One region of the Desemzia sp. FAM 23989 genome, then DNA from elsewhere that is predicted to be linked to it. Evidence: predicted binding sites of a transcription regulator. Region 1 holds the regulator's gene; each other region holds the start of a gene.
The links. The regulator CtsR, encoded in region 1, represses protease genes until heat stress. The targets are predictions, from matches to a motif close to TTGGTCAAAAAAGGTCAAANA.

Region 1 (6,894 bases):
CTGTTCAAACGTTTCGTAATGATCCCCGGTGTAGAAAATCAATCCATCATTGGAAAAGACGATCCGCTCAGCTCCACGGAAACCCCCGTCATAATTGATATCCGCTTCATAATACACGCGGCCTTTTGCTTCAGGCAGCAACTCTTCATAATTGCCGAAGCGATCACCGCCGATCGACATCTGATCAGTGACTTCCCATAAATTACCTTCTGAGTTGTCCCAGCCTAAAGCTTCTGCTTCTTTTTTCGTCAAATAATTGGGTGGAAGCTCTCCAAATTCATTCAGGTATGCAGCCACATCTTCTTTCGTCGAATAGGCTTGTCCTTCAACCACGGAACTATCCACTGTTTGTGATTCCATTTGCGACTCTTGAGAATCTGAATCAAACAGCGCATCAAATACGTCCATCTGCTGACCTCCAAGCAAAAGTACCAGCACACCGACAATCGTTACGATCCAATTTTTCTTTTGTTTCATCTTCTACTCCTCATTTTCTTGTTCCATTTCTTTGCGAGCTAGTTTAGCAGCTTTTTTACGCACACGCAAGCTTCTAAAAAAATCCGTCAATAATGCGGCACACTCGTCTTCTAAAAGTCCTTTTTCAATCGTTACTTGATGGTTGAACCGCTCATCTCCAAGCAAATTCATTAAAGTACCGGCTGTCCCGCCTTTAGGATCCGGAGCTCCATAGTAAAGCTCGTTGACACGCGACAAGATCATTGCTCCACTGCACATCGGACAAGGTTCCAACGTTACAAACAACTGCGTATCCTCCAAGCGCCAATTCCCCAAGCACTGATTGGCTTCCCGAATGGCAATCATTTCTGCATGAGTCGTCGCATCATGGGTCATTTCCCGCAAATTGTGACCGCGCCCAATAATCTCCCCGTTCAATACCACTACAGCCCCGATCGGCACTTCTAATTTAGCTCCAGCTTTTTTAGCCTCTTCAATAGCTTCGCGCATAAAGTATTCTTTTTCCCTACTGGTCAATTCCATATTGTGCTCCTTTTGCTCATCATTTCCTTCCCCTATGATAGCATATTCTCTCTCAAACCCTACAAAAAAATCCAAAGAGTGCTAAAATAGAGAAGAATGCTCAACTTGTTCAGCTTGACGATTTCAATGCAGAAATGAGGAACTGAAGTGAACTTTAAAGAACTAAAAAACTTGTATCCAGAAGCTGTTTTAACCGAATACAACACCTCTGGGAAGCAGTACATAGCTTTTCCTTATCAAGATCAATGGATTCAATTTGAACGTTACCAAAAAAGCGATACTGAATTGGCCTTGATTCAATATGCGCTCAACCAAAAGCCTATTCCCTTTAAAACGAAAAAAATGTCCAAATGGCATACTTTTTTAGTTAATGGGTCCTTTGCTTTGCCTAAAGAAGAAGGCTTCTATCGCATTATCCAATTTGAGATCATTAAGAAGGATGCTGCTTTTGAACGCGGACTTTGGCTAAAAGCCTTCAAAAGTTTATTTTCAGGCATAGAGGATACTTTTTTCCTAACAGAAAATAAAGGTATTCTCATCCAAGGAAAACAGCCTGATTTATTGAGCAGCGAAGAAATGGCCGGCATTATTCGCACCTTAGACGATGATTTTTCAATTAAGACTGTGTATTATATGGGGCAATATTGGCCAATAACTGCTGCTTTGCCCAATATATTTAAAGAAGAACAGCATATTTTTGAAGCTCAAAAAAATCAAAAGACCCAAGTTTTTGATTTGCCCTCAGTTGCTTTACATTATTATACGGCGGAAGCTATTTCACAAAGCCCATTGATGCAGCAAATGAAAACTCAGTATGTAATGGATAACGAACTGAAGGAATTGATCTTAGCAATGTGGAAAAGCCAAGGCAACATATCTGTAGCCGCAAAATCCCTTTATATCCACCGCAACACACTGCAATACCGAATCGATCGTTTTCATGAAACAAGCGGTCTATCGTTGCGTGATATGGATGACTTGCTGTTGTGTTATTTATTGACGCTGGACTAAAAAAACCTTCTTGTAAAAGGCAATCTTTTACGAGAAGGTTTTTATGCGTTTTATTTTTTTACTTTATCTACAAAGGTATCTTTTTTATCCGATAACAGATCGGTAAATTCTGTTGTCGCTTCTTTCAATTGATGTGTATAATCGCTGACACTTCCGCGTAAATGACTAACTTTATCCACAACGTTGAGTAAGTTGATCACTTCCTCATCAGATAAGTTTTCCACAACTTTCATAGCTTTTTCATTGCCATGCAGTTTATCTTTCACAAAGTATTTCGCTCTTTTGCGGTTAATCATGCTTTCAGCTTTTTCCATTGCTTTATCTGAAGTCACCATGTATGCTGCTCCAATAGCTACAGCAGCTCCAACACCTAATAAAATATTTCTTGTTGTGTTTTTCATAGAAATTCACTTCCCTCTTCGTATTTTTCTCTATTTCATCATATCAGAAATAAATTTCAATCACGAATAAAAACGCCTACCAGAATTTAAAATTCTGATAGACGTTTCTTGTTGGTTAGCTTAATTGACAGAAGCTGTTTCCTTTTCCGCCTTAGCATCTTTTTCTAACTTTTTAGGTTCCCGAACCGTAAAACGGATTGTTCCTTTTTGAGCACCAATAGTGATGTTGTCCCCAATTTTCACTCTTCCGCTCAACAACTCTTCACTTAAAAGATCTTCAATTTTCTTTTGAATAGCTCTGCGTAATGGACGTGCACCATATTCAGGATCGAATCCCTCTTTAGAAATCACATCGATGGCAGCTGGTGTGATTTTTGCATGGATGTCCATATCAGCTAATCGTTTGACGATTGTTTGCGACATCAATTTAACGATCTCATTCAATTCAGTTTTCTCTAATGAATGGAAGACGATTGTTTCATCTAAACGGTTGATGAACTCAGGACGAAAAGCATTTTTCAACTCTTCTTTAATGCGTTTTTCCATCATGTTGTGATCATGTTTCGTATCTTTCACAGTAAAACCAACTGATTTTTCATCTCGTAAAGCCGTTGCTCCTAGATTGGAAGTCATGATCATGATTGTGTTTTTGAAGTCTACTTTACGGCCTTTTCCATCTGTCAAATGACCATCGTCCAATACTTGCAACAGAATATTAAAGACATCCGGATGAGCTTTCTCTACTTCATCCAGCAAGATAACAGAATAAGGTTTTTGACGGACTTTTTCTGTCAATTGCCCACCTTCATCATATCCTACATAACCTGGAGGAGAACCGACTAATCGACTGGTACTGAATTTTTCCATGTATTCAGACATATCCACACGAATCAATGCTTCTTCATTTCCAAACATCGCTTCACTCAAAGCTTTAGCCAATTCCGTTTTCCCAACTCCAGTAGGTCCTAAGAACATGAATGAACCGATTGGACGATTCGGATCTTTCAAACCACTTCTTGCACGGCGAATCGCTTTTGAGACCGCTACAACGGCTTCATTTTGACCAATGACTCGTTTATGCAGCACATCTTCCATCTTCAATAAACGATCCGATTCTTTTTGTTCCATTTGTTGAACTGGAATATTGGTCCACAATGCCACAACTTCAGCAATATCGTGTTCAGTAACTTCTAGTTCATTTGGCGTTTCTTTCTTCTCTTGTTTTCTCAATAATGTTTCAATTTTTTTACGCTGTTTCATTTCCTGCGTTCGAATAAGACCCGCTTTTTCGAAATCTTGATTTTGAATCGCTGCTTCTTTGTCTTCAATCAATGTTTCCAACTCTTCCACCGCTGCTGCAACTGGCGTTGGTTTTCCAGTAACATCGATACGTACTTTAGAAGCTGCTTCATCTATCAGATCAATCGCTTTATCCGGCAATTGTCTAGATGTGATATAACGATTAGATAATTTGACCGCTGCATGAATTGCTTCATCCATAATTTTTACTCCATGATGATCTTCATAACGTGAACGCAGACCATATAAGATTTCTTCTGTTTCATCTTCATTTGGCGGATCAATGTGGATTGGTGCAAAACGTCTCTCCAAAGCCGCATCTTTTTCGATGTGTTTTTGGTATTCGTCTAATGTTGTTGCCCCGATCGTTTGCAATTCTCCACGCGCAAGTGCTGGTTTCAGAATATTCGAAGCGTCAATAGCCCCTTCTGCTCCGCCTGCTCCAATTAACGTATGCAATTCATCAATAAAGAGAATCACTTCTCCATCTTGATAAATCTCCTCAATAATTTTCTTCATACGCTCTTCAAATTCACCACGGTATTTCGTTCCCGCAACCAATGATCCCATATCCAGCATCATCAAGCGTTTATTTGTAAGAGTAGAAGGTACTTCTCCATCTATGATCCGCTGTGCCAAGCCTTCAGCAATGGCTGTTTTACCTACCCCGGGTTCTCCAACCAATACCGGATTATTTTTAGTTCGACGGCTTAAGATCTGTACGATTCGTTGAACTTCTTTTTGACGGCCTACAACAGGATCCATTTTGCCTTCTTTAGCTTGAGCGGTTAAATCTCTAGCTAATGAATCCAGTGTGGGCGTTCCCGCAGTGGGCTGCTTTGTTGCAGGTCTTTGACGTTTGCTGTTCTTCACTTGGCCTTGTCCGACTTTTTTCAAGACTACTTGACGCGCCTTATTCAAGCTCACATCTAAATTAGCTAAAATTTTAGAAGATAAAATATCTTCTTCACGCAATAAGCCGAGCAGCAAATGCTCTGTCCCGACTAATTTTGCCCCCATGCGTCTAGATTCATCAGTCGCATACGTAATAGCTTGTTTTGCTCGAGGAGAATGAGGTAAAACAGCTTGTTTTGAAATGTATTTCATTGTTCCATATCCCGTAAAATGTTCAATTTCCTCACGAATATCTTGCTCGGTGATTGAAAACTGACGGAGTGTTTTACCTGCAATACCTTCTTGCTCTTTGACAATCCCCAGTAAGATATGCTCAGTACCTACAGAATGATGGCGAAATGCTTTTGCCTCTTCTTGAGCGATCTCTAACACGGCTTGTGCTTTTTCAGTAAATAATTCGTTCATTTTCTCGCCTCCACATTATCATTATTCGTATCTCAAATTGTTCAGGCAAGAATTTAATATACGTGCCCTTACTTCTTTAGCCACTTTAGTTTCCAGTCCCAATACTGTTTTTTCCATTGCAGCCATCAAAATGACGGCTTCTCTTTTACTCAAGAAATCATCGTCATATAACTTTTGTACAATTGCATAAGCATCATTTTGCGAAATACTATTGCCCACTATTTCTATTATTGTATCTAACATCTCAGATTCGTCCAACAATTTAACTTTGATAATCCGAATGTAACCACCACCGCCGCGCTTACTTTCCACTAAATAACCTTTTTGCACAGTGAAACGCGTGTTGATCACATAATTGATTTGAGAAGGAACACAATTAAATAAATCAGCCATTTCGCTACGTCTGATTTCAACTTGATCTGAGTGTCCTAACACCTTTTTCAAATAAGCTTCAATAATATCTGACATATTTTTATTTTCCATGTGCTGTTTGTTATTAAAAACCATTGATGATTGGTGTCTAAGTATCATACACTTTTTCGCTACTCATGCCAACATCAACTTTTTAATAACCCTCCTTTTCTTTCAGCCTTCATATAAGGCCACTTTCCTAACAAAGGTTCTATACTCCTTTGACTAATCCTGACTATTATTATACTGGAAAAAACTCCATTTGAAAAGTCCCACTTCTTAATAGAACCAACGTTTGTCTCACTTCTCTATTGAATAACCTCAAAACGACCACTAGAGTTCTATATAATAGTCATGAGCTGCAGAATACCTGAACCATTCTGATTACTATTGCGCATTTCGAAAGATATACAACCTAGAATCCCACAGCTTACTTTCTCATTCTATAGAAGAAACATGCACTGATTATATCATCCACGTCCTCCATAATACAAAAAAAGCGAGACAGCTGATTGCTTATCTCACTTTTGGATACTCTATTTTATTATCGGGAATACAGGATTCGAACCTGCGACCCCTTGGTCCCAAACCAAGTGCTCTACCAAGCTGAGCTAATTCCCGTATACGTTGGTAAAAACTCTTTAAAAGAGATGCACCCAGCAAGAGTCGAACTTGCAACCGCTTGATTCGTAGTCAAGTACTCTATCCAATTGAGCTATGGGTGCTAAAAATGGTGCCGAGGGCCGGAATCGAACCGGCACGGATATCACTATCCGCAGGATTTTAAGTCCTGTGCGTCTACCTGTTCCGCCACCCCGGCTTTAATGAACAAGTTATCATTTTCTAGTATAACTAGAAAGCGGAAAACGGGGTTCGAACCCGCGACCCCCACCTTGGCAAGGTGGTGCTCTACCACTGAGCTATTTCCGCAAAATGGTGCCGGCTAAAGGATTTGAACCCTCGACCCTCTGATTACAAATCAGATGCTCTACCAACTGAGCTAAGCCGGCAACTGTTTAGTGCCAAAAAAAATAAATGATGCGGGTGAAGGGACTTGAACCCCCACGCCTCGCGGCGCTAGATCCTAAATCTAGTGCGTCTGCCAATTCCGCCACACCCGCATTTAGTTTAAGGCAAAACATACTAGTCAACAAGCAACTAGTATGAGTCATGCAGGATTCGAACCTGCGACCCTCTGATTAAAAGTCAGATGCTCTACCAACTGAGCTAATGACTCGTGGTGGAGGTTAACGGGCTCGAACCGCTGACCCTCTGCTTGTAAGGCAGATGCTCTCCCAACTGAGCTAAACCTCCAAAAACTATATGCGTGGCAACGTCCTAGTCTCACAAGGGGAAACCCCTCACTACCTTCGGCGCTAAGAAGCTTAACTACTGTGTTCGGCATGGGAACAGGTGTGACCTTCTTGCCATCGTCACCACACATATGTGTGAG
Region 2 (6,894 bases), on a different contig from region 1:
TTGAATCACACTCAATTCATAAGCCAATCGTTTTTTATAGCGGTCATCTGCATGTGGAACTCTTTTTTTCAGCCCTTTTTGACATAACTCTTCTAAGTAAGCTGTCGTAGCTTTTCCATTTTCAATCGGATATTTAGGCAGCAATCGTTGCTGCAAAGGGATGTCCATTGCAACACGCTTAGCTATCTTAGCTGTATTTTGAGCTGCTTCTTCTAGACCAGCTTCTCTGAATTGCTGCTCCATCGCTGAACATTCTGGTAAATTGCGCGTACCAAATAAAGTTCCGTCTTGGCTTGTCAGCTGTTCTCCTTTATCAATCGATCGAAGTACTTTTAAACTGAATGCATCTTCTTGATTTAAATAACGCACATCATTCAAAGCGACCGTCTCTATCGCTAGTTCCTCTGTTAAATGAATTAACTGATCCTTGATCGACGACAAGTCTTCGTGCAGTTGGATACCGATCAAAAATTGATCGGCTGAAAATAGTTCTTTGTATTTCCTAGCCACTGTTCCAGCTTCATCAAATTGTCCATTTAACAATAATTGTTCGATTTCCCCTGTTTCTCCTGGTGATAAAGCAATCAATCCTTCTATATAAGGGGCCAATTCTGCAAAAGAGAAAGGCTGATCAGGAGACAGCATTTTTTTCGTAGACAACGAAATCAACTGTTGATAACCTTGGTTTGTTTCAGCTAGTAAGACCAGCGAAAATGTTTGATCGGATTGGACAGATCCCATCATTTCAAGTGTCAGCCCTACAATGGGTTTAATCTCATGTTTGAGACACAATTTATAAAAGTCGACGGCTCCATAAAGTACATTTTGATCGGTCAAAGCTAGAGCTTCATAGCCTCTTTCTTTAGCAGATAAGACTAGTTCTTCAACAGATAAAGTACTTTGAAGCAATGAGTAGGCACTATTCACCTGTAATTGCACAAAAGACATCCGGTATCCTCCTCTTCATAAGTTTGAATCCTTTTTACAATTATGTATTACTGCATCTCTTCTTTACTAAGATTCGTCTTCGAATTGCACACTTCTTTATTATACTCTGAAGTGGAGGAAAACCGCAAATTCTCCTCAAAAATCATCAGCTTTTACTTTCATTCTTAAAAAAAAGTGGTAGAATGAGGATGAAGAAAGAGGGTGTTGATACCATGAAATATATCGCAACATTATTTTGGGGATTTTGCTTAGGACAAGTAGTGAATTACATCGGAAGTTCTTTAACCAGCGGAACTTATTCCTTTTTCACAGCTACTTTAATTGGTTTATTGAGTGCAGTACTGGTTATCTTATTGACTTCTGCTATTCCGAAACCTCCAGAAACACAACATTAATCTACTATTCAACTGAATGAAATCATCTCAAAAAAAAGAAGCCGGAATTTAAATCCCGGCTTCTTTTTTGCTTATTCTGAATCTAATTGGGCAACCTCAACGGCCAAATGCTCTTCTCTGACAGTTAATACAGCTGTCGCTCCAGGATAAATTGTTCCTGCAATAATTTGTTTGGCAATCGGCGTTTCTACTTCTTTTGTCAGATACCGTTGCAAAGGCCGCGCTCCATAGGCTGGATCGTACGCTTTTTCAGCGATCCAAGATTGGGCTTCTTCCGTGATATCCAAGCTGATCTCTTGCTGTAGCAACCGTTTTTCTAAGTCTTTAGTCATTTTCAACACGATTTTCTTCACGACTTCAAAATTCAATGGTGCAAATAGAATCGTATCGTCAATCCGATTTAAAAACTCTGGTTTGAAGCTGGCTCTTAGCAAGTTCAACACTTCATCTTTCGTGTGTTGCGCAATTTCGCCTTTTTCATTGGTTCCGTCCAATAGCAAACCTGATCCAATATTGCTGGTCATAATCAAGACGGTATTCTTAAAGTCTACTACGCGACCTTTAGAATCCGTTAATCGTCCATCGTCTAACACTTGCAGTAAGATATTAAACACATCGGGGTGAGCTTTTTCAATTTCATCCAATAAAATAATCGTATACGGACTTCTTCTGACAGCTTCCGTCAATTGCCCACCTTCTTCGTACCCTACATAACCAGGAGGTGCTCCGACTAATCTGGAAACGGTGTGTTTCTCCATATACTCACTCATATCAATACGCACCATATGGTCTTGGGAATCAAACAGGTTTTCAGCCAAAGTTTTAGCCAATTCGGTTTTTCCTACACCGGTTGGTCCCAAGAATAAGAATGAGCCTAATGGTTTATTTGGATTTTGGATACCTGCACGTGCTCGAATAACCGCATCTGTCACACTCTCTACTGCCTCATCCTGGCCAATCACTCTTGATTTCATATTCTCCGCCAAATTCAATAGTTTTTCGCGTTCGCCTTTGACTAATCGATTAACCGGAATACCAGTCAATCTACCGACGACTAAGGCAATTTCTTCTTCCGTAACCGATTCTTGCACTAAACGATTCACATTCGAATCGAGTTGAGCTTGGCTGTCTTCCAACTCTTTCAATTCTTTTTCAAGCGCTGGAATTTCTCCATGACGCAAGACGGCTGCACGTTCTAAATCATAACGTCCTTCAGCATCCTCTAATTCATGGCGTAACTGATCCAATTTTTCTCTTTTATCTCTTAAATGATTTACTTGATTCTTTTCAGCATCCCATTTCGATTGCAATTGACTGGCTTCTTCTTTCAACTCGGCCAGTTCTTCTTGAATGATGTCCAGTCTTCGCTTGCTGGCTTCATCTTGCTCTTTTTTCAAAGCCGCTTCTTCGATTTCCAACTGCATCACACGTCTTCTGACTTGATCCAGTTCAGTAGGCATCGAATTCATTTCCACACGAATGGTTGCGCAAGCTTCATCAACTAAATCAATGGCTTTGTCCGGCAAAAAACGGTCCGTAATGTAGCGATTCGATAAGGTTGCTGCCGCTACAATAGCATTATCGTGGATGTTGACACTGTGATAAATCTCAAAACGTTCTTTTAGTCCACGTAAGATACTAATGGTTTCTTCAACGGTTGGTTCATTAACCAATACTTTTTGGAAACGACGTTCTAACGCTTTATCCGTTTCCACGTATTGACGGTATTCATCTAACGTCGTTGCTCCAATACAATGCAACTCTCCACGAGCCAACATAGGTTTCAGCAAGTTTCCAGCATCCATGCTGCCTTCTGTTTTGCCCGCTCCCACGATGGTGTGAATTTCATCAATGAATAAGATAATTTGTCCATCACTTTTCTTCACTTCTTTTAAAACTGCTTTTAATCGTTCTTCAAATTCGCCTCGGTATTTCGCTCCAGCGATCAAAGCACCCATATCTAAGGAGTAAACGGTTTTATCTTTCAAATTCTCTGGAACATCTCTGCGCACGATGCGTTGCGCTAGTCCTTCTACAATAGCCGTTTTACCTACCCCCGGCTCTCCTATCAAGACAGGATTATTCTTTGTTTTCCGAGATAATATCCGGATCACATTTCGTATTTCTTCATCTCTTCCTATAATAGGATCTTGTTTCCCGCTTTTAACGGCTTCAATCAAATCAGTCCCATATTTTTTCAATGCTTCATAGTTTTCTTCTTGATTTTGTGAAGTCACTCGTTCCCCACCTCTTAGTTCTTCAATTTTAGTGCGCAAGTTTTTTTCTGTCAGCCCTTGAGCCGTTAATTCTTTCGTCAGTGAATGATTTTTAAGTTTCATTAAGGCCAATAAAAAAATCTCCGTAGACACAAACTCATCTTGAAAGGTCTCACTGATTTTATCGGCTTCCGTCATCAAGTTAAACAGATTTTGGCTCATCGATTGCCCATATTGAAGGTTACTTCCTTGAACGACCGATATTTTATCTAATTCCTGATCAATCACTTGTTCAAATTGATCCGTATCGATGCCGACTTGGTCATAAATATTCTTTGCAAAATGATTTGGTGTCAAAAATATTTTCCATAAATGAGCAATGTCAATCTCTTGATGTTGTCTAGTCACAGCGATCTGTTGTGCCTCGCTTAAGGCTTCTTGCATCGTACTTGTTAATTTGTTCAGCTCCATATTTTCCACCACTTTCAGTTGAATGATTTACTATAAGTCTATTTTACTCTTTTGGTCAATAATGGTCAAACATTTTCATTGCTCAAACAAACTATTTTTGGAGATTCTATGACAAGTGTATACTAAATACAAGCGGATAGCTTACGAGAAACTCATAGAAAGGATGTCATTATGAAAGCAATCGTTATCAACCAATACGGTTCTGCTGACGAACTAGTCGAACAAGAGGTACCTCTTCCAGAAATAAACGATGACCAGGTATTAATGGAGTTAAAAGCTACTTCCATCAATCCTGTTGATTGGAAAATGCGTGAAGGTTATCTAAAAGAGATGTTGCCTTATAAATTTCCAATCATTTTAGGCTGGGATGCAGCGGGGATCGTAAAAAAAGTTGGAAATCAGGTGACCGCTTTCCAACCAGGAGATAAAGTGTTTGCACGGCCTAAAACCAACCCAACCGGTACTTATGCAGAATATGTAGCTGTTGAGGAGGATTTGGTGTGTTCTCTTCCAGAAAACAGTTCTTTTGATGAAGCTGCAGCCATTCCGCTCACAGGCCAAACAGCTTGGGTAGCGTTAGTAGAGATTGCACACATCAAAAAAGGCGACCGTGTCCTAATTCATGGAGGTTCTGGTGGTGTTGGCCATTTAGCGATCCAGATCGCCAAACATTTCGGCGCTTATGTAGCCGCAACCGCTAGTGGAAAAAATGAAGCTTTTGTTCAATCGATGGGTGCGGATGAGTTCATTAATTATAAAGAACAAGACTTTGAAACCTTATTGAGTGATTACGACATCGTACTAGATACGCAAGGTGGAGAAACACAAGAAAAGAGTTTTTCGGTGCTGAAACGCGGCGGCACATTAGTCTCTATTGCTGCTCCGCCGGATGAAGAAAAAGCTGCTGAAAAAGGCATTAAGACTGGCTATTTCTTCTTAGAACCAGATGGAGAAAGATTGCAGGAATTAGCTGAACTAATGAAAAATGACGAATTGAAAGTCACCATTGGTAAGACTGTTCCTTTTACTGAGGAAGGTCTGCGTGAAGCTCATAGAGTTAGTGAAGAACACGGAGTGGTTGGAAAAATCGTGGTTCAGATAGGCAAATAAAAATCGTCAGAGTTATTCTGATTAGGGCATAAGAACCCCCGCTGAAGAATTTTCGAAATGAAAATTCTTCAGCGGGGGTTCTTTAATGGCTCAAAAGTATTATTTTAATAATGGTTCCATTCACTAATCTGTTGGCGTGCTTAATTACGATATATACTCTGATACAAAATCTTGAACTTTTTTCTGATACTCTCCTTTGTTCTGTTCATAGGTTATTTATCGACCATTAAAGACGGTACGACAAAAGAGGTGCTATCTCATTATGTGTCTGATAACCTAAAACTGGATATTTCTTTAAATACTGTTGATTTATGAATAAGCGCCCACGGCGCAACGCTACACGCAGATGCCTTTATCCATTCAGACCAAGGTGTCCATTACACTAGTCCAAAATTTCATAAAAAGTTGGCAGCTAATCAGTTAGGGCAGTCCATGTCTAGAAGAGGTAATTGTTGGGATAACGCTCCACAAGAGTCGTTCTTTGGGCATTTGAAAGATGAAATGAAGTATAAAGAGTGTACAAATTTAAAAGGATTGCGAGCAATTGTAGATAATTACATTGACTATTATAATAATGAACGCGGACAATGGAATCTAAAAAAATTGCCCCCTGCTCAATACAGGAAGCAGTTTTTTATGGATGTTGCATAAGGTCTCTTTTTTTTTAATGTCCTTGACATAGGGTCCATTTCAAAATGATGAAGAAACTTTTATGGGTTCTTTTTCAAGACGGTAACTTTAGTGACATGGTTGATGAGGTAAACCTGCCCTATTCTGAAGTTACTACCACCATAGAAAAGAAGCAGGAACTTAATATCACGTTAAATTCTAATTTGATTAGACAGTCTACTGATGCAACAACAACAGAATTATTGACTCCATCAAATTACTAACTAGTCTTTTTAAATGAAAAGTTAGAAATAGTAGCTGTTTATATTTACTAACTAAAACACAAAAATAAGGATAGTAGGATATCAACATTCTACTGTCCTTATTGTGTTTTTATGGCCCATCCCATAAAAAATTCACCACAAGCTCATCCACTTGAGTATTTTCATGCAGCTGACTGTGGCGAGCTTGCGACCCGGTAATGATTTCAGTTCGATACTCTAATCCATTCATTTGCATTAAATAACCAATGGCGAGTGCACTTCTGCTTGGGACAGTCCCATCTCCTTCTGATCCATCTTCTAAATCCCCCACAATATTCAGCATTTTAGTTGCTTTAGGGTAATCTTGGATACCAGCTGCATAGTTACTATACCGTTCACTGAGGACTAGTGGACCATTTTGATTCAATGCATCTATAGATTGTTCTTCATTACCTGAAACAAAATTATTAAACGGTGCGCCGATCGCAATAAATTTGTTGACCACTGGCAGCGATTCATCCTTTCCATAAGTAATTAAATACCGGAAACTGCTCACACCACCCATAGAGTGGCCCACTAGATTTACCTCTTCAATCTGGTACGTCTGATTTAAATAGCTTAAAACAGCTTTGATCCACTCGGTTTGGTTCAGTTCACTATTTTTATTATCCGTAAACAATACCTGAATCATGGGATTGACTACCTGGTCATCCCAAGTCCCTGTAGCAGAAACAGTTCCATCTGGCTGAACAGTTACAGTTAATACCTTCTTTCCAAAATAGTTGGATTCAAAACGAGACAACATCCCATCAAAGCTCCCCTTTGTTCCTCCATATCCATGTATGAACAAAGACGGAATGGCTGTCTGATTTCTGTTTAGAG
Region 3 (6,894 bases), on a different contig from region 1:
GTACATTGATCTATGGCCGAATTCGAGAAGCTTTGAGTCGATTGAACGCCAAATTGAGTGAATCCATTATGGGAATGACTATTATTCAGCATTTTAATCAAGAAGAACGAGTAAAAAATGAATTTGATGATGTAAATCAACAATATGTAGCCGCGAGAAACAATATGTTTAAAATGAATGCTTTGTTATTGATGCCGGCCATTAATTTGATTGAAGCTATTGCATTGTTTGTTGTATTGTGGATCTTTGGATTGCGTCATTTGCAAGGTATAGCAGTAGATATTGGGATTGTTTATGCATTTACGTCATATGCTAAATCGTTCTTCCATCCTATTGGAAATATGCTGGATAGTTTAAGTATTTTTCAAGATGGATTAGTTTCAGGAGCACGGGTAGTCAGTTTATTAGATCGTGATGATATGGCCCCCAGTGCAGAAGAGGACGCAACTGGCAGGGTTACCGAAGGGAAAATTGCTATTCAGGATCTATCCTTTTCTTATGACCAAGAAAAAGAAGTTCTCCAAGATATCTCAATTTCGGCAGAACCTGGTCAAACTATTGCTTTAGTCGGACAAACTGGTTCAGGAAAGAGTTCTATCATTAATGTGCTGATGCGTTTTTATGAATACGCTAAAGGTGATGTGCTGATAGATGGACAATCCATCCGGGATATTCCGATTGAAAAATTACGTGAACAAATGGGATTGGTTTTACAAGATAGTTTTATGTTTTATGGCGATATTGCTGACAATATCCGGCTGCATGGGAATTATTCTGATGAAGAGATCCGTCAAGCCGCTGAGTTTGTAAATGCAGACAGCTTTATTGAAGAACTCGATGGTGGTTACCACGCAAAAGTTATTGAAGGTGGAGCTACATTCTCAACAGGTGAAAAACAATTGATCAGTTTTGCCCGTACCATTTTGCGAAACCCTAAAATATTGATTTTAGATGAAGCTACCGCAAATATCGATACCGAAACAGAAAAGAAAATCCAAAAAGGGTTAGAAAATATGCGTCGCGGCCGTACAACCATTATTATTGCCCATCGCTTATCGACAATTCGAGATGCAGATAAAATCTATGTGTTACGACATGGAGAAATTATTGAAGAAGGAAATCATGAATCATTGATTGATCAACAAGGGGTTTATCATGATATGTACCAACTTCAAACTTTCCAAGAAAATAATTAGACTGTTTATTTAGGCTCTTCATTGTCTAACGTTGGTAAAAAAATTTCTTCCGGCCTATGGTGCTGCTTATGAAAAGCTATGGGAACACCTTGAGCTGAAAACCACGTCTCAAGGCTTGCACCCTTATTCATATCTATAAGCAACCCCACGTGCCTCCAGAAATTTCTGGGAATGGATTTCTGATCGGTTTAGTATTAAAAAGAAGTGGATTTTCTACTTATCAACGTCAAATATTGTAGAACCTTAAACTACTTTGAGTCGCTTTCTATTTATAGAGAGCGGCTTTTTCTCTATGGTACTCAGAGTTGAAATTAGAATTAAAGAAACTTGTTTGAGCGAAATATGAGCCTATTTGCAAATTTTGGCTTGTGTTTTAGGCTGATATTAGATAATATTAAGTAGTTGTCATACTGTCTCCTTAGTGTAATGGATATCACGTAAGATTCCGGTTCTTGAGATGGGGGTTCGATTCCCTCAGGAGACATTAAAAAGAGCGTGGAACAACGAGTCTAAAGAAGAGCGTGGAGCAGCAACACGTCTAGAGAGTACGAATTAATCCGCTCTAATATACATTGATAAAGGGGTCAGGGTTTTATCCTGGCTCCTTTTACCTGTATAATCAAAAACAGATATAAAAAAAGTGAAAAATAAAACAAAAAGACAATAAAAAGTTTGACCTTTATTGACCAAAAGAGTAAAATAAGGGTAGAAACTCATTGAAACTGATTCTTTAGAATGAGTATGATACAATCATTAGGAAACAAATTAGAGGAGGAATACTTCATGAACTTAGTACCTACAGTTATTGAACAATCATCAAGAGGTGAACGCGCCTACGATATTTACTCACGTTTATTAAAAGACCGTATTATCATGTTAAGCGGACAAATTGATGACGATGTAGCTAATTCAGTTATTGCACAATTGCTCTTTTTAGATGCACAAGACCCAGAGAAAGATATCTATATTTACATCAACTCTCCTGGTGGTAGTGTGACAGCCGGCTTTGCTATTTATGACACGATGAACTTTATTAAATCTGATGTTCAAACGATTGCAATGGGAATGGCTGCTTCAATGGGAAGTTTCCTATTAACAGCTGGAGCAAAAGGCAAACGTTTTGCATTGCCGAATGCAGAAATTATGATTCACCAACCATTAGGCGGAGCACAAGGACAAGCAACTGAAATTGAAATTGCTGCTCGCCACATCTTAAAAACACGTGAACGTTTAAATAAAATTTTATCTGACAGAACTGGGCAACCCATCGAAGTTATTGAACGTGATACAGATCGTGATAACTATATGTCTGCAGAAGATGCAAAAGCATATGGTCTGATCGATGAAGTAATGGAAAATAACGCAGAACTACCAGGTAAATAGATTAGTGAATAAAGGAGACCTTTTCCATTAAATTGGAGAGTGGTCTCCTTTTTCATTGTAAAAAGAATGTTTTTCATTTGCACGGATTCCAAGTATACTATTAAGTATCACTAATAGGAGGTAATATGATGGATATTAGCAAGATCAAAGCAGATAAAGTCAATACAACTTATGGATTTAAAATTGGTAAAGAAAGTGCACCAGTTAAAGTGATCGAATTTATTAATTTGCGTTGCCCGTACTGCAAAAAATGGTATGTTGATTCTAAAGATGTATTGACTGACTATGTGCACGAAGGAAAAGTCCAACGCATCATTAAATTATTTGATAAAGAAAAACCCAGTTTGAAAAAAGGGAATGTCGTTCATCATTATCTGGACTACAAAAATCCGGAAGATGCATTGATTGAAATAGATTACTTTCTTGCTCATCAAGATGAATGGGGAAATCTAGCCGATTTAGATCAAGTGGCAGAATATGTGGTTGAAAAACGCGGATTGACTCACCAACCTAATGAAATTGAAATCAATGGAATCATTCATGAAGCTGACGATGCTAATGTAGTATTTGTTCCATCCGTATTCATTGGAGACCATGTCTTCGATGAGCATATCACTCCTGTGGAATTAAAAGAGTTGATTGATTTAGAATACGCCAAAAAGAACTCTTGAAACCCAGCCATAAATAAGTAACACATTTGTCAAAAAGGACTGAGAAACGGTTCGTTTTACACTCCTGGACATAAAGAAAGAAGTGGTAAAAACCGCTTCTTTATGTCTAAGGTTTGTCAAAAGGACTACCCATATCGAATTAACTCAGTAATGAGAGATTCTTGAATTAATAGGTTGCATCTTGTCCCAAGAATTGGTAGAATACAACTGTAAGAGATAAAACAGACGAGGGAAGTTCTGTAAAATGTAGAATGAAGAGCATGATTAAAAATCAAATGTCTTTATGCATTTTAATCTCTTTGTTTTTTTTGATATAGAGGGTCGCTAAACGGCTAACGTGGACGAAAAACGACCCGCTTAGAAAGAGGTGGCTCATGGAAGAGGTTTTGTCTGTTATAGAAAAAGTAGCTCCTGACGTAATAGACACTCTAAAAGAGAGACACCGAATTTTGAGGAATATCTATTTGTTAGGACCAATCGGAAGACGAGTGCTCGCTGACAAAATAGGTATATCTGAAAGAAGTTTACGTACGGAAGTGGAAGTGTTGAAAAAACAACGTCTTTTATTTTCTACAAAATCAGGAATGTTGCTTACTCCTTATGGAGAAGAAACGTATCGATCACTAGATCACTTAATGGGACAAAAATTAGGCATGCGCGATAAGGAAAAAAATCTAGCGATTTACTTCCAAATTGAGCAATGCGTTATTGTGTCAGGTGACCTTGACAGTCAGTCAAAGGTTATTGCTGATTTGAGTAGAGCGACTTTTGAAACATTGGATTTTCTATTACCAGAAGGCAAAAATATTATCGCCGTGATGGGTGGAACAACAATGGCGGCAGTAGCCAACCGCATTGATGAAAGTCTTTCTAAAAATCGAGAATTGTTTTTTGTGCCTGCGAGAGGCGGGCTGGGAGAGTCTGTAGATATACAAGCAAACTCAATCAGTGCAAGACTTGCTGAAGTCACAGGAGGCAAAAATCAAGCTCTGTATGTACCAGAACAAGTCGGCAAAGAAACGTATGAGTTTTTATTGCAAGAACCCAGCGTGAAGAAGACGTTAGATTTGATAAAACTGGCAAATTGTGTAATCTATAGTATAGGAGACGCAGGACATATGGCAAAGCGACGAGGACTTGATGATGAGACACTCGCGCTTCTTAAAGAAAAAGCAGCAGTTGCTGAATCTTTCGGAGAATTTTACAATGCTGAAGGTGAAGTGGTGTATAAAATCCCACGCATCGGTATGCAATCCAGCAAGTTAACGACCGTACCTAGTGCGATTATTGTGGCGGCTGGAGAATCGAAAGCTGAAGCGATCAAAGCTTATATGAAAAACGCACCCTCGCAAACTTGGCTAATCACTGATGAAGGTGCTGCAAACCAGATTTTAAAAGGGATTACCCTTTAAAATAAATAAATTTTCGATTTTCTAAAGGAGGAAATCTTGTTATGTCAGTAAAAGTAGGTATTAATGGTTTCGGACGTATTGGTCGTCTAGCATTCCGTCGTATTCAAGAATTAGAAGGTATTGAAGTAGTTGCGGTAAACGACTTAACAGATCCAAAAATGTTAGCTCACTTATTAAAATATGATACAACTCAAGGACGTTTCAATGGAGACGTTGAAGTTAAAGATGGCGCGTTTACAGTAAATGGTAAAGACGTTAAAGTATTAAGCAACCGTAACCCAGAAGAACTTCCATGGGGCGAACTTGGAGTAGAAATCGTATTAGAATGTACTGGTTTCTTCACTACTCAAGAAAAAGCTGAATTACACATCAAAGCAGGAGCTAAAAAAGTTGTTATCTCTGCACCAGCAACTGGTGACATGAAAACAATCGTTTACAATGTAAACCACGAAACTCTTGACGGTTCTGAAACAGTTATTTCAGGTGCTTCTTGTACTACTAACTGTTTAGCTCCTATGGCTCAAGTACTAAATGACAAATTTGGTATTGAATTAGGATTAATGACAACTATCCACGCTTACACAGGTGACCAAAATACATTAGATGCTCCACATCCAAAAGGCGACTTCCGTCGTGCTCGTGCTGCAGCAGCTAACATTATCCCTAATACAACTGGTGCTGCTAAAGCAATTGGTGAAGTATTACCAGAATTAAAAGGTAAATTAGATGGAGCTGCACAACGTGTTCCAGTTGCAGCAGGTTCATTAACTGAATTACAAACTGTATTGAAAAAATCAGTTACTGCTGAAGAAGTAGACGCAGCAATGAAAGCAGCAGCTAACGAATCTTACGGATATACTGAAGATGCAATTGTTTCTTCTGATATCTTAGGAATGTCATTTGGTTCATTATACGATGCAACTCAAACGAAAGTTATCACTGTTGGTGACAAACAAATCGTTAAAACTGTTGCTTGGTATGACAATGAAATGTCATACACTTCACAATTGATTCGTACTTTAGAATACTTTGCAAAACTGTAATTTAACGAATAGCAATTTCTTGTTAGGAGTATAAATTTACAATGATAAGCGGGGAAGCGACGCGCTTCTCCGCTTTTTTAATTGTTAAAGCATTTAGTAAGGGATACTAAGGAGGATTTTAACATGGCAAAAAAAGCTGTTACAGATTTAGATTTAAAAGATAAAGTTGTTTTAGAACGTGCTGATTTTAACGTTCCTATGAAAGATGGTAAAATCACGAATGACAACCGTATCCAAGCTGCTCTTCCAACAATCAACTACATTTTGGAACAAGGCGGAAAATTGGTTCTTTTCTCTCATTTAGGAAAAATCAAAACTGAAGAAGACAAAGCAGACAAAACTTTAAAACCTGTTGCAGAACGATTGAGTGAACTTCTTGGGAAAGAAGTGAAATTCGTTCCTGAAACACGTGGAAAAGAATTAGAAGATGCCATTGCTGCACTAAAATCAGGCGAAGTTTTGATGTTTGAAAACACTCGTTTTGAAGATTTAGACGGTAAAAAAGAAAGCAAAAACGATCCTGAACTTGGAAAATATTGGGCAAGCTTAGGCGATGTATTCGTAAACGATGCATTCGGAACAGCTCACCGCGCTCATGCTTCTAACGTAGGAATCGCAACTCACTTAGAAACAGCAGCTGGTTATTTGATGGACAACGAAATCAAATTTATCGGTGGCGCTGTAGACGCACCAAAACGTCCATTCGTAGCTATCTTAGGTGGAGCGAAAGTAAGCGATAAAATCGGTGTTATCGAAAACTTATTAGATAAAGCGGATAAAGTCTTGATTGGTGGAGGTATGGCTTATACTTTCTACGCAGCACAAGGAATTGAAATTGGTAAATCATTAGTCGAAGAAGACAAAATTGAATTGGCCAAAGAATTACTTGCAAAAGCTGGCGATAAGTTAGTATTGCCTATCGACAATGTTACAGCTGCAGAATTCAGCAATGATGTAGCAACTGAAGTTCATGAAGGACCAGTTCCTGAAGGACAAATGGGATTAGACATTGGACCTAAAACAATTGAACTATTCAAAGAAGCATTAGAAGGCGCTCAAACGGTTGTATGGAATGGACCAATGGGAGTATTCGAAATGTCGAACTTTGCTAATGGGACGATTGGTGTATGTAAAGCATTAGCTGAATTAGAAGATGCTATTACAATCATCGGTGGTGGAGATTCTGCCG

Region 2: clpB (ATP-dependent chaperone ClpB) is a predicted target of CtsR. The motif match lies at 4,082-4,102, and genes of this name have one in related genera.
Region 3: clpP (ATP-dependent Clp endopeptidase proteolytic subunit ClpP) is a predicted target of CtsR. The motif match lies at 1,866-1,886, and genes of this name have one in related genera.

What each region holds. Positions count from the first base shown of each region.
Region 1 covers NZ_JBGQQT010000009.1:4-6,897, reverse strand. Annotated here, with positions in the region: gene ACEN36_RS06745 (ribonuclease domain-containing protein) at 1-477, opposite strand, end outside; gene tadA (tRNA adenosine(34) deaminase TadA) at 481-999, opposite strand; gene ACEN36_RS06735 (helix-turn-helix domain-containing protein) at 1,147-2,010, shown strand; gene ACEN36_RS06730 (hypothetical protein) at 2,061-2,411, opposite strand; gene ACEN36_RS06725 (ATP-dependent Clp protease ATP-binding subunit) at 2,532-5,030, opposite strand; gene ACEN36_RS06720 (CtsR family transcriptional regulator) at 5,052-5,513, opposite strand; tRNA gene ACEN36_RS06715 (tRNA-Pro) at 5,989-6,062, opposite strand; tRNA gene ACEN36_RS06710 (tRNA-Arg) at 6,093-6,166, opposite strand; tRNA gene ACEN36_RS06705 (tRNA-Leu) at 6,173-6,261, opposite strand; tRNA gene ACEN36_RS06700 (tRNA-Gly) at 6,300-6,371, opposite strand; tRNA gene ACEN36_RS06695 (tRNA-Thr) at 6,376-6,451, opposite strand; tRNA gene ACEN36_RS06690 (tRNA-Leu) at 6,481-6,562, opposite strand; tRNA gene ACEN36_RS06685 (tRNA-Lys) at 6,606-6,678, opposite strand; tRNA gene ACEN36_RS06680 (tRNA-Val) at 6,680-6,755, opposite strand; rRNA gene rrf (5S ribosomal RNA) at 6,767-6,882, opposite strand.
Region 2 covers NZ_JBGQQT010000004.1:139,655-146,548, forward strand. Annotated here, with positions in the region: gene dnaE (DNA polymerase III subunit alpha) at 1-948, opposite strand, end outside; gene ACEN36_RS04225 (YjzD family protein) at 1,161-1,343, shown strand; gene clpB (ATP-dependent chaperone ClpB) at 1,415-4,030, opposite strand; gene ACEN36_RS04235 (NADP-dependent oxidoreductase) at 4,202-5,140, shown strand; partial or broken gene ACEN36_RS04240 (IS3 family transposase) at 5,354-5,791, shown strand; gene ACEN36_RS04245 (alpha/beta fold hydrolase) at 6,143-6,894, opposite strand, start outside.
Region 3 covers NZ_JBGQQT010000002.1:145,903-152,796, forward strand. Annotated here, with positions in the region: gene ACEN36_RS02235 (ABC transporter ATP-binding protein) at 1-1,196, shown strand, start outside; tRNA gene ACEN36_RS02240 (tRNA-Arg) at 1,609-1,680, shown strand; gene clpP (ATP-dependent Clp endopeptidase proteolytic subunit ClpP) at 1,980-2,579, shown strand; gene ACEN36_RS02250 (DsbA family protein) at 2,708-3,250, shown strand; gene ACEN36_RS02255 (sugar-binding transcriptional regulator) at 3,625-4,662, shown strand; gene gap (type I glyceraldehyde-3-phosphate dehydrogenase) at 4,704-5,705, shown strand; gene ACEN36_RS02265 (phosphoglycerate kinase) at 5,829-6,894, shown strand, end outside.